4 regions of the Blautia sp. HCN-1074 genome follow, and region 3 is predicted to be linked to each of the others. Evidence: riboswitches for the same ligand, from Rfam matches in the RefSeq annotation. Region 3 holds a riboswitch; each other region holds the start of a gene.

Region 1 (3,218 bases), on a different contig from region 3:
ATGGCATTACTCATAATATTAGTAAATATCTGTTGTACTCTTAAACTGTCTCCTCTTACATATTCATGTTCAATTTTGTTGAGCCGTACTTCAAAATCATGATGGTGAGCTTCAATCTCGGAACGTGTCATTGCGATCAAGTTATCTACCAGTTCAGCCAGATTAAAGTCTTCTTCCGTCAGTTCGATCTTTCCATTTTCAATGCGTGACATATCCAGTACTTCATTAATCAAACCAAGCAGATGACGGCTCGACTTGGTTATTTTTCCAAGGCAATCAATCACACGATCCGGATGATCAATATTTGCTCCGGCAATGGCTGTCATACCAACGATTGCATTCATCGGAGTCCGAATATCATGAGACATATTTGATAAAACCTCTGTCTTTGACCTGTTTGCCTTGTTAGCCGCTTCATAAGCATCCTTCAAAGCAATCCTCGATTCTATCTCCGCAAGTTTTTCCTGAGTGGTATCCTGTGCGATCAACAGCACCTTTTCAAGTACTCCGTCTTTCCAAGACAAAGGAATGAAAGCCATGCTCTTAAAATGCTTTTCATCTTCCGTACAATATTCCAGCTTATAAATATCATCCATGCTTCTAATCATGCCACGGATATGATCTGCTGAAATCACTTTGTCAATCGTTTCATCCTTTGCCACCACTTTATAGCGGGATGCAATCCTCCTGATCAGGTCATGATATGTTCCGTAAGCATCGTATGGTGGCTTTTTTCCGTGCAGACTATAAAACTTATAAGTATCATCTTCCAGATTGCACATAGCAAAACGATTGACCAGACGCATTGTTCCCTGAAGAAGCAGATCCATCGCATCATTCTTACGTGTCAGCTCCAATATGTTTTCCATTTCTTTTCTGGCTTCTGTAATATCCCGGACGAAGATCATTGCATAGCGTGAACCGTCATTTTCTTCTCCTCTCATAAGGACATTACGAACCCAGTGTTCATCACCTTGTATCCGTATTCTGCATTCAAGGTTAATTTCTTTTGAACCTTCACTCAGTTTTTCAACAATAAAATTACGGTTGTAAAAATGAGAAACCGCTTCCTTGTCCTCATCAACAACATAATTATCCAGGTATGCCTGAATCAGTTCATCCCATGTATGGCTCTTTTCAAAAATCTCCAGAAGAGAATCCTCTACTTTTAGTGACTCAAAAGAATTATCCTTTAGATTTACATAATACTCGCAGATATTTCCCTCTGTATAGGCGCGATGAAATGCCTCATTTCTCTGTGCTTTCATCTCGCTCTGCTTTCTCTTGTCAATATTTATGAATGTACCGACAATAAAACGTACTGTTCCGTCCAGACGTCTGGTTGTCTCGGCATTTGCCCGGAACCATTGATAGGAACCATCTTTCATCTTCAAGCGGTATTCACAGTCATATTTCACACTATCTGTTTTGTCTTGAATTGCTTGCTCTAACAGTGCAAGTGTTGCTTCCTTGTCTTCTGGATGTAACAAATCTGACCACGATTCCAGTTTATTTGGGAAATCAAGAATGTCATGATACCCAAGCATCGTGCGAAACTCATGACTCCAGCACACTTCCTTAATATTTCCGCTTTTGTCACAATCAAAATGCCACATCCCAGAATGAATCACGTTATTGATCAGTTTCAGATTCTGCTGCATCCAGTCAATCTGAACAGACAATACCCATACCTGCTTTCCATCATCTGCTATGGCATCTTTCTTGCACATACGGACAAATACAGGTGTGCCATCGCTCATCAGCATCTGTCCTTCTCCACACCCTTGAAGGCGCTGGAACCTGTCGTATTCAAGAAAGGTCTGGTTTTCTCCATATAAAAGATTTCTCAGAGAACCTGATGTTTTCTTTTGAAATTCTTCAAACGTATATCCCAGATTCCTCAACATGTGTGAACTGACCTGTGTAATTGTAAGATTTTCATCATAATATCCTGTCATGAATCCAACAATATTCAGTTCGCTCACTGCATCCTGTACGATTTTTTGACAGTTTTCATTTAACTTTGTATTATCCAGTGAAAAGATATTATTTTCACTTTGCTTTTCTTTATTGAACATTTTTATCCTCCGTATATTCTAAGTCCAACAGGGATGTAAGTACTTCCATTAGTTTATTTATATCAAAAGGCTTTGAAAGATGAGCATTCATTCCTGCTTCAGCACAATATTCTTCATCACTCTTAAAGGCATTGGCAGTCACAGCAATGATCGGAATATTTCTTTTAAAATCCGCAGAATAGCTCCTTCTCCTGCAAGGATACTGTAGTTCTGCCTGTCAGCCTCCTTTTTTATCATCTTTAATCTCCGTTATCTTTTTTACTTAATCTTTCTATTTCTTTTCTCTGTTACTCTATTCAGATAAGCTAAACCATAATAAAAAGCAAAGAAACTACTACTAATTAACCATAGTATCCCTTTGCTATTTCATATGCAACTGGCTGCCATTTTACAGGCCCTATAGCTTTGCGTCACAGACTTTCATCTGTTTTGCTAAAATATTTACTTTCTTTAGTTCTATTATAGCCCCCCGAAAAATATGTCAATTTGTATTTTACAATACGCTCATATAAATGATATAGTAAATCCAACATATTCTCATTCTTTAAATCGTTTAAATGGCACAAAATTAAAAATAAAAACCAGCAAAATGGTTTCGGTTGATTTTCTATTAAATTGGCTGTTATATTCTACCATGTCATCCTGCTTTTGTCTAATTCATTTTCAGATACAAGTAAACAACCTCCCTGCTTATCTCCGTTTTCAGCATACGGTTTTTCACCGATCTTTGGGAATATCTCATCAGCAAAATATTTTGCCCATGATTTTTCCAGCATTCGCTGTTCCCGTTTTGTCAGAAAATGAAAAGAATCTGTAAAAGATAACTGCTGAATAGGTATGAGCTTTTGACGCTTAAATCATGATATAAAACATAAATCTAAAATTCAATGGTTGTTCCGATACTATTTTCTTGACCATATATCCGCCGACTGAACCGTTCTGTTTGGATGTCAGGTTACCGTTGTATCCATCTGTAAGCGGTACACCTAATTCGTTTGCAACCTCGAATTTGAAACGGTCTAACGCACCTTTTGCTTCTGGTACAGCTGCCTGGTTAGAAGATTTTGTGTTTGACATATCAATTTCCTCCTTGGTTGTTGTTTTCATTTTTGATTGTTTTGGTGTTGCAATGCTAGTATA
Region 2 (3,218 bases), on a different contig from region 3:
TACTTGCTAGACTTACTTATAAGATACTTTATACAACCTAAGCTTAAAAGAATAATAAGTAGTATAAGCAACAGCCTTGTTATTTTTTTTCTTTTATTTACCGTTTGTTCTATCTCCACTTTTACTGTTCAACCTCTATATAGTCTTCCGGTGCTGACGGCTGCTGTCCTTTTGACATTGCTTCGATCCATGCACTTGATAATGTTGTCTCTTTAAGCTGCTCAATTTCACATTTCGGATTTATTTTTTTCAATACAGACATTGTGGTGTCTGTAAGAAGAATAGAGTATTCCTTTTCTTTGTCTATTTTCTTATCATTAACTGTTAAGTCCTTTAACGAAAATCCACTTTCCTCTTGATTGACGATCATTTTCATACCGGATGCAATTGGTAATTCGTATTTATTGGTTACGTAAAAATTCTCATCCGCATCGGCGAGATAATTTTCCACGAGTTCACAAACCTGTTTACCATTGATTTTTGCAACATATAATGCTGTATCTGAACTCTTCGCTGTCATCATGCCAACCCGGCTGCTGGTGCATTCTCCTTTGTACATAGAGGAAGTGAAATAATAATATGGTGTCAGAGCCAGCTGTGCATCATTTTCTTCTCTGATCGTAGTTAAAATGGAAGATGCTGCATCACGGCCATTTCTATCGTTCAGTGAAATGGAATATTCATTTTCAAAATTCACCGTTGCTTTTTCTTCTGGATCTTTACGATTCATTACACTGCGAAAAGTATCATAAGCCTGTGTTTCATCCATTTCCCCTGACAGTAATCCGTGAACAGCCTCAAGACTTGCATCAAATGATTTTTGAGCGGAATATCGGATATAAACAGCATTATTATTAATTTCCTCTTCCAGTCCAGGCACATCCTGCATCATGGTTGGAACATCTGTATTCAATGAAATAACACCGATTCCATCTGCAATCAGCTTTTGCCCCTCTTCTGAAATCATACAATCCAGCACATCCAGTGCAGTATCCAGTTTCTCCCGGTCTTTTTCCAGGTTTTTGTTAAATGCAATGTTTAAGGACGGAGTCATGTACACATAGGATTCATCCGATGTCTGTGAAAAGTAAGGAATACGGATCAGATCCGCATCCATCTGTTTCTGCAGCTGCTGCATAACCGTCGGATGTCCATGAAACATTGCTGATTTTCCCTCGACAAACATCTGGATTCCTGTATCGACGTCAATATTGATATCTTCTTTACCAAAGTGCGAATCCTTAAGAAACTGACTGGTTTCTGAAAAAATACGTTTCCATAATGTATCATCAAACTTTGTTTCATCCGCTGCAGTCTCTGCACCGTTTCGCCATTCAATACCATCCAGGCTTGTAAACTCACCGATTGCTGCAGCCTGGATGATTTCATTATTAGACCAGTCTTCACCAAGATCCATGGAATACGGTTTTATGCCATTATCATAAAACTGCTGACAAGCCTGTACATATTCCTCATAATTTTCTGGAATCTTTACGCCATACTGATCAAACAGTGTTTTGTTGGCAATGATCGTCTGCGGAATACCACAGATTGGCAGCCACTGGATTTCATCCTCCTCATTCTTATAATATTGCACCGCATAAGAATAGTACTTGGAAACAACATCATAAGAAGCAAAATCCATAAGATAAGGCTGTAAGTCCTGTGCATCTGTTCCGGAGAATCGACGTACTGTTATGATATCCGGTAATTCATCATGTTCTTTAAAATAACTGTATAAATCGGTATCATTGTTACCAATAATAAATTCAATATCCTGATCAGGAAACTGTTCATGGATATAGGGTGCAATATTTTTCATCAAACGATTTTCCCACAGATAAACTGTAAGATGATCATCATTTTTAGATACTTCTTTCTTTGACTGTCCACATCCAGACAAGACAGCAGATGCTACAAGTACACCTGACACCAATGCCATCAGACAATATTTAGCCTTTTTCATACGCTCATTTTCCTCATTCTTTCCTGATAAAATCATTTATTGTTACGTCTATGAGATAGCACCGTAAAAAAGCACTGTCAGACAGACAGTGCACCTCATTTTATGCAACTGGCTGCCATTTTACAGGCCCTGTAGCTTTGCGTCCCAGACTTTCATCTGGTTTGCCGATTTCCTTATTATAGCTTTAATCTTATTCAAAAAACTGATTTTATTATACTTTAATGCTCTGCTATACACAAGAAAATAATTACCGTTTTAACGTTTATTATCTTTCCCCTGGCGATTTCCGGTTACCGTCCTGTCATCATTAAGTCTGTCTGCAAGTCGTTTACCGGTTACAGATCTGCTTATTTTATATCTGCCGGAAATGAAATTCCGCATTGCTTCCGCATCTCATCCATCAGCTCCAACGCATTCAGAGAACGCTGTGTATGTCTTACTGCTGATTCCTTCCCATGAAGCATTTTCAGGAAATGTTCCAGTTCATACTTCATGGCATTTTCTGTTTCTCTATGGTAAAGGATTTCTTCTCTTCCGTCTCTGAAAACAATCTTCACGTTCTCAGGACTGTTGCTATTTCCCCAGAACTGCAGCACTCCGTCCTCACCCTGAATTTCATTTGGCAATAGAGAATCTGTGATTTTGGAATAAGACACTTCCGCTATTTTATCGGGATATTTTGCAAGGATTGTTCCTGCTCCGTCGATTTCTCCCCTGAGCATTACAGAAAATCCACAGATAGTATCTGGCTTTCCAAGCAGATCCAACAGTGTATGTATACTGTAAACACCGATATCCATCAAAGCTCCTGCTGAACATTCCCTGCTGAAGATATTATGCTCTGTTCCTTCTTTAAAGCTGTCATATCTGCTGGAATACTGACAATATATAAATGTCGCTTTTCGAATCTCACCAATTCTGTTCAAACTCTTTTTTATAACTTCCATACCTGGATCAAAAGCTGTGCGCATAGCCTCCAAAAGAACGAGTTTCTTTTCATATGCGAGTTGAAACATCTCTTCTGCTTCCCTGTGATTTGATGCAAGAGATTTCTCACAGAGAACATGTTTCCCTGCATTCAGAAGCTTCATTACCTGCTCATAATGCATATGATTGGGCGTTGCCACATAAACAGCTTCCACCTCCGGATCTGCCGACAACATATCCAGACTGTTATAAGCTTTTTCTGCTCCATGTATGCCGGCAAATTCCTCTGCTTTTTTTATGTCTCTGGAATAAGCAGCTACATACT
Region 3 (3,218 bases):
CAGAAAAAGATCCGTCCCCTAAATATGTTATATTCCCATTAAAAATAATTTTCTTAATTTTACTCTTATCTATGGATGACCAATCAATAGCAGCGTCATATGTTTCGCCTGTACCTGTAATTGTTATCGTATCACCATCTATTGTTGCCGTTGCATTATCGCCAACTTTTATTGCAGGTTTCTCTGGACGATTATCATAATTTGGTGTTACTTTTACTGATACATGATCTCCATTTACATTAGTTGCAAAAACATAAATGTCTACCGCATCTTCATCTGGAATGTCTACAGTTATCCATTTTCCACTGTCAACATCAATTTCTCCATCCTGCCTTTCGGAATCATATACAGGTTGTTCACTATCTTTTCCTACACACTCTGCATAATATGTAACATCTTTGTTAGATGTGCACCAAAAACGATACTCGTAATGTCCATTCCAATATTGTTCATTTTCATCAATTTGTAAATTTATGGCAGACAATTTAGGAATAGTTTCTGTCTTTGTTGCATTGCATCTCCAACAAGTATATTTAATTTCGCCTTCCTCTGTTTCTGTTGCTTGTTTAGTTATTACTCCGTTATTCCACTTATGACCATATGCAGGAATTTCTTCTTTACTTGATTCATCTATTACTCCGCAAATATTGCATTTGTTAGCTTTTATTCCTTTTTCTGTACAGGTTGGTTCCTTTATTGTTTCTTTTTCAGAACTTAATTCATGCTCATTCTCTTTTATAAATTCAAATGTAATTTGATTTTTTTGATCCGCACTTAACGAATCATAATACTTTTTTGCATATGAACAACTATAACTTATTATTTTTGTTAGGTTTCGGCATCCTCTAAATGCATCTGAAAATAACTCTGTTTTAGCTCCATTAATCGTTATTGTTGTTAAACGCCAACAATTATCAAAGGCAGTAGAACTTATACATGAAACATTTTCTGGTATCGAAATTTCTGTGAGAAGTTTGCAATTTTCAAACATCATTCCGGGTATACTTGCAGAAAATCCCTTTTCAAAATTGACTTTTCTTAAATTGGTACAATTTCTAAAAGCTCCACTTATATCAAAACCATCATCTTTAATCTCTTTTAAAGAAGCAGGCAATGTAATTTCTGTTAGACTATTGCAATTAGAAAAAGCACCTACACCCAATGTTTTCAAATTCGATGGTAAGATAATTTCTTTTAAATTTTTACAATTATTAAAAGATTCATCTCCTAATCTTTTTAATGAAGAAGGTAAATCTATTTCTTCAAGATTATCACAGTCCAAAAATATTTCATCTGGAATATCAGTTAAACAATCTGGTAAAATGACATTTTTTAAACTATCACAATTTCCAAAACATCTTCTACCAATAGATTTAATATTTTCTGGTATAGTTATCTCCGTTAATCCACAATCATCGAAACTATAATCTCCTAATTCTTCCAATTCATCAGGTAAAATAATTGCTTCGATATTACATCCCCCAAAAGCATAATCACCAATTTTTTTAATCGAAGATCCCAATGATATATTGACAGAATTAAAGTCATCATATTTTGTATATCCATATAAAAAATAATTTCCTACACTTGTAACTTTATCAGAAATAATTATCTTCTTTATAATAATATTTCCACCTGGATTTTGCAATTTTGTAAATGGATTTTTTTTCTCACCTGAATTTGAATCCCATCCATCCTCCATATAATCCCACATATCACCAGTACCAGAAATAGTGGCAGTCCCTGTAGAATAATCAAAATCAACCCAAACATTATCACCCATTTGTACATGAGTTTCTGTTGGTTCTTCCCCCTCACCAACAGCATCCGTATCAAACTGATCCACATCATCATTCTCTACTTCTGGCACATCTTCTGCATCATCACTGAACTGTACAGTATCTTGTCCCATACCATCAGAAAAATCCGCTGCACTTGCCACAGTAAATGGTTCTATAATCATCGTACTGGCAAGCAAAAAAGCTAACACTTTCTTCTTCATTCTGTCATCCTCTTTTCTCTGTTTCTTTTAAAAAAGACATTACCCCAAACATACTTGAAGCAATGTCTTAATTATCATAGTTGCAACTGGCTGTCATACATTCGCTTAGACCCTGTAGTTTTGCGTCACCAGATTTCTCTGGCTATGCCGTATTTGATTGTATAATACATTTCACATAAAATTCACAATTTGATTATACTACTGCTATATGTAATGTGCAATTTTTTTGTCGTAATACTTCGACATTTTGTATTTACTATCACATTTCTGTAATACTTACATTATATTCGTTATTACGAAGATATTCAAGTATAAGAATCTATTTTATGGTAATAATATCAAATATCTTTGAAGGAACAGCCATGATAGATTACAGCCCATTCTGGGAAACATTAAAGAAAACAAATGAAAATTGGTATACTTTGACAAGCAAGCATCATATGTCTCATAGCACTTTGCATCGTCTTAAACATAATCAAGACATCTCTATGAAGACTGTTAATGACTTGTGCCGTATTCTGCACTGTCAGATACAGGATATTTGTGTCTATGTTCCTTCTGATGAAGATCAACCTCTATGATAATATATCATGCTCTCAGAACGCTTCTCAAACCTTGTATTTCGCTTTATAATGGAGTTTTATGTACCATATGAAGATTTCCTCATATGTGAATCATTCGTTCTTAAAATTTAATATACGTGTTTATGGGGGCGGTAGTTTTACATTAAAGATTACCGCTCGGCAGCAGCCATATAAAACGTAAAAAAATAGGCATACCAAGGATTGTATCTCCCTGATATGCCTATAATTATCTCAGTATATTACGCACTGCTTTCCAAGCATAATATTAAACATCCAACTCCATATACATCGGATCATTTTTAGCGATCTCCGCCCGTCTTTCTTTCTTCATAAATTCCAAAAATGGATTGAATAAATTCCTCTCATAAAATCTTTTCGCTTTTTTATCAGCATACAATATTATATATCTAATAGTTGCATATTCCTGCGAAATTTTCACACAACGGCTTATCACATCACACATAATCGAATCACTTAAATAACGATGCTCATCAGGATTCTCTTCTTCTTGCGATTCTACATCCATATGCATTTTTTGATATCTTTCGTCTACTGCAAAAACATCTATTTTTAATGCAGGAATAGTCTGCATATGATTTGTTTGTTCAAAAAATATCCCTGATGCAGCTAAC
Region 4 (3,218 bases), on a different contig from region 3:
ACTCTTCATTCCGGGTGTTTCCGTTCAAAAGCGCCACACGCATACCGTTGTAAGTGCTGTAATTGCCGTCCACAATCGTGCTGTTGTCACTGCGGACGGTCAGCATCCCATAATTGGTTCCGATCGGACGTGAAAAATCAAACTTTTCTTCTCTGTCCGGTGTTTTGCGGGCAGATGTTACCATGTCAATCTCGCCATCTTCAAGCATCTGCTGCATATCATCCCAGCTCTTATCATATCCGACATATTCGTAATCTACATCCCAATAACGGGCCATCAGCCGAAGAAAATCATAGCCATACCCACTGCGGTTGCCTTCTTCATCCATCACATGATAACCATCCATGGCAAAGAAACCGACTTTGACAGTTTCATGCTGCGAACTGTCCTCGGCTGCATATGCAGTCTGGGGAGAAAATATCATACACACGCATACAAAAGCCAGTAATACTGCTACATATTTCTTTGCTCTCGCGATCATATTAAATCTCCTGTCTGTCTGTCTGTCTGTCTGTCTGTCTGTCTGTCTGTCTGTCTGTCTGTCTGTCTGTCAAATATATTTCTCTATACATCTCATTGTCAACCTCCTAATTTAATAAAATTGCACTGCCGTATCAATATCTTCATCTGAATCTGCCGCCCTGACCGGGGCCGCCAGAAACACAACACAAAGAATTGTCTTACAGCATTTTCTGTTTTAAAACCAATTGTAAAGTATGCCACTGTGGATAATTGTAGGAAACATAAAACTTCAAATCACTGTCTTCTCTTGGTATCGCAACCGTATTTTCAGCATTTTCATCAAAACTCTTTTTAACCGTTACAGCCGCCATATTGTACTTCCAGACAGTATCTGTTAAATCATAGCCCAGGTCTTCGGCAGCATTCGTATTTTGCATCACATGAAAAATCATATCAATTTCTCCATCATGCAACGCTTTTTGCATATCCTCTTGTGAATCATACCACTTGATATAAAATTTCAAAGTCTGCCCTTCCAGGCAGTTTTGTGCAAGCTGGATGTAATCCGTGATCAGGCCGCTCACTTTTCCGGTTTCTGTATCAAGAGTACTGACCCCGCCATCGTTTATCAAATAACCGATTTTGATTGCTCCATGCTCTGACAGCCATTTCTGTTCTTCTCCCGTCAGAAAATATACCCTGTCCACTGATAGAAACTGCTTATGCAGTTCATCTGCATAATAAGGATCATCATCTGTGATCCTTCTCATAGCATTATCCAGCTCTGTCTTTAAATCAGAATAACTCTGGCCGATTGCAAAATATATTTTTGAACTTCCGATATTCGTTAAGGCCGCCATTCCGTACCCACCCAGACGGGAATCCTCTAACGATACAAAACCGTCAATTTCTCCGTCTGCAATTTTCTTTAAAGCATCTTCATTATTTGAAACATTGACATGCTGTATATGCAGATTATATTTCTTTTCCCACTCGTTCAATACCATTTCCGGCAGGTAATCCATAAGCACTCCAATCTTTTTCCCATTGAAAGATGCAGTGTCAGAGGATGAGATGTCTGTATGATCGGGTTTTACGTAGATACAATATCTTTCATCTCCCATTGGAATACCGAAAAAAAGCATATTCTCTGCCCGTTCCTCCGTATAAGAGATTCCTTCTATAATATCCAGCTCATCATTTTTTAATTTGTCAAAACAATTTTCCCATGTACAATCTACATATTCATAGTTCCACCCGGTATAACCTGCGATTTTCTGCAGATATTCATAGCCGTATCCGCTTCTTTTTCCATTTTCATTTATCTTATCATATGTATCATCCGGTACACCAATCCTGACAATTTTCTCTTTCTGACTTTCTGCTGCAAAAGCATAGACCGGACAGACTGAAAAAAGGATGCAAATACACAATATAAAAATGATACCCCTTTGCAATACTGATTTATTCATTTTCATATATTTCTCTCTCCCAGTAAAATTATTATAGTTACGCCTATGAAATAACACGTTACTGTTCACTCCGTGCCCAGTAACACGCTTCGCGATGCACAGAATTTATGCTAATCGCATAAATTCGCGCTGTATGTCTCGGGATTTTGGCATATACATGCCAAAACGCCTCGCGGAATAGTGGCATGTGAACAGTAACAATAACACCACAAAAAAGCACTGTCAGACAAACAGTGCACCTCATTTTATGCAACTGGCTGCCATTTTACAGGCCCTGTAGCTTTGCGTCCCAGACTTTCATCTGGTTTGCCGATTTCCTTATTATAGATATAGCTTTTAAACTTATGCAAAAAAACTGATTTTATTATACTATAGCGCTCTACTGTACACAAGAAAACATTACCGTTTTAACGCCTGAAAACAAAAAAAGAACAGCCGATATATATACTCGAACTGTTCTTCTACTTCCGAAGTCCACGAAGCATTGACATTACTGTTTCCTGCTCATTTGCATTCAGATCGTTCCATATCCCTAGAACTTCTTTCTGTTTTTCTGTCAGATTCTCTAAATTACCTTCCTGAAAAAACTGCGATAATCTGTATTTACTGATATCACGCTTTTCACATAAAGATGTTATTTTATCCGCAATATGCTTCTCTATCTGCAAGTGACTATACTTCATTTCCTCTACTACATATCTTCATTGTATATGTATTAGGGGAAAATACTAATTATCAATTTGGCAAACATACAATTCCATCAAAAAACATATTTGTAAATAAAAAATGAAGATACTTTCGTTTCCGCAAAAGTCATTTTCGCTTATATCATCTCCATAATATCACAGTCAATAGTATTTGTCACATAAAAGTTGTGAAAACCAGTGGGTATAAAGTAGAAGTCTCCAGGCTCTTTTGGAAACTCAGATGGAACAACCTGTAATAGGTATCCATCCGATAGTAACTTTCCGTATATTCCTTCCAGATGCCTTTGGCCTCTGTAGTATGGAATCCATCAGAATGTTCTTTGAAGAATTTCTGCATATTTGCTACCTGTAAAATACCGTCATAGAAATTCTCAAAATAAACATCCTGCCGATAAATTCCCACAATGGTAGCACCCAAATGAATATTTCTCAAAACAAACTGAAATGCTTCATCTATCTGCTCCCAAAGCGGACCGGTATATTCTCTACGGTCAACAAATACTGCTTTCGTTGTACCTTTGAACACACCACATTGTGTTGCAACATGAAGTCCTCTGTTGCCAGTCAAAATAGCAAA

What was found. Region 3 has a riboswitch for cyclic di-GMP ahead of WKT11_RS18380 (leucine-rich repeat protein). Riboswitches for the same ligand answer to the same signal wherever they lie in the genome.
Region 1: another riboswitch for cyclic di-GMP. It lies ahead of WKT11_RS15875 (PAS domain-containing sensor histidine kinase); the one in region 3 lies ahead of WKT11_RS18380 (leucine-rich repeat protein).
Region 2: another riboswitch for cyclic di-GMP. It lies ahead of WKT11_RS15010 (ABC transporter substrate-binding protein); the one in region 3 lies ahead of WKT11_RS18380 (leucine-rich repeat protein).
Region 4: another riboswitch for cyclic di-GMP. It lies ahead of WKT11_RS09515 (transporter substrate-binding domain-containing protein); the one in region 3 lies ahead of WKT11_RS18380 (leucine-rich repeat protein).

What each region holds. Positions count from the first base shown of each region.
Region 1 is NZ_JBBKBP010000023.1:4,466-7,683, forward strand. Features, by position in the region: gene WKT11_RS15870 (response regulator) at 1-7, opposite strand, end outside; gene WKT11_RS15875 (PAS domain-containing sensor histidine kinase) at 1-2,078, opposite strand, end outside; cyclic di-GMP riboswitch class I at 2,447-2,522, opposite strand; gene WKT11_RS15880 (hypothetical protein) at 2,708-2,854, opposite strand; gene WKT11_RS15885 (alpha/beta-type small acid-soluble spore protein) at 2,931-3,155, opposite strand.
Region 2 is NZ_JBBKBP010000020.1:49,152-52,369, forward strand. Features, by position in the region: gene WKT11_RS15010 (ABC transporter substrate-binding protein) at 122-1,966, opposite strand; cyclic di-GMP riboswitch class I at 2,067-2,142, opposite strand; gene WKT11_RS15015 (Gfo/Idh/MocA family protein) at 2,314-3,218, opposite strand, start outside.
Region 3 is NZ_JBBKBP010000033.1:2,157-5,374, forward strand. Features, by position in the region: gene WKT11_RS18380 (leucine-rich repeat protein) at 1-2,002, opposite strand, end outside; cyclic di-GMP riboswitch class I at 2,081-2,161, opposite strand; gene WKT11_RS18385 (helix-turn-helix domain-containing protein) at 2,365-2,583, shown strand; gene WKT11_RS18390 (hypothetical protein) at 2,852-3,218, opposite strand, start outside.
Region 4 is NZ_JBBKBP010000009.1:12,916-16,133, reverse strand. Features, by position in the region: gene WKT11_RS09520 (hybrid sensor histidine kinase/response regulator) at 1-481, opposite strand, end outside; gene WKT11_RS09515 (transporter substrate-binding domain-containing protein) at 681-1,940, opposite strand; cyclic di-GMP riboswitch class I at 2,180-2,255, opposite strand; gene WKT11_RS09510 (hypothetical protein) at 2,396-2,617, opposite strand; partial or broken gene WKT11_RS20000 (ATP-binding protein) at 3,018-3,218, opposite strand, start outside.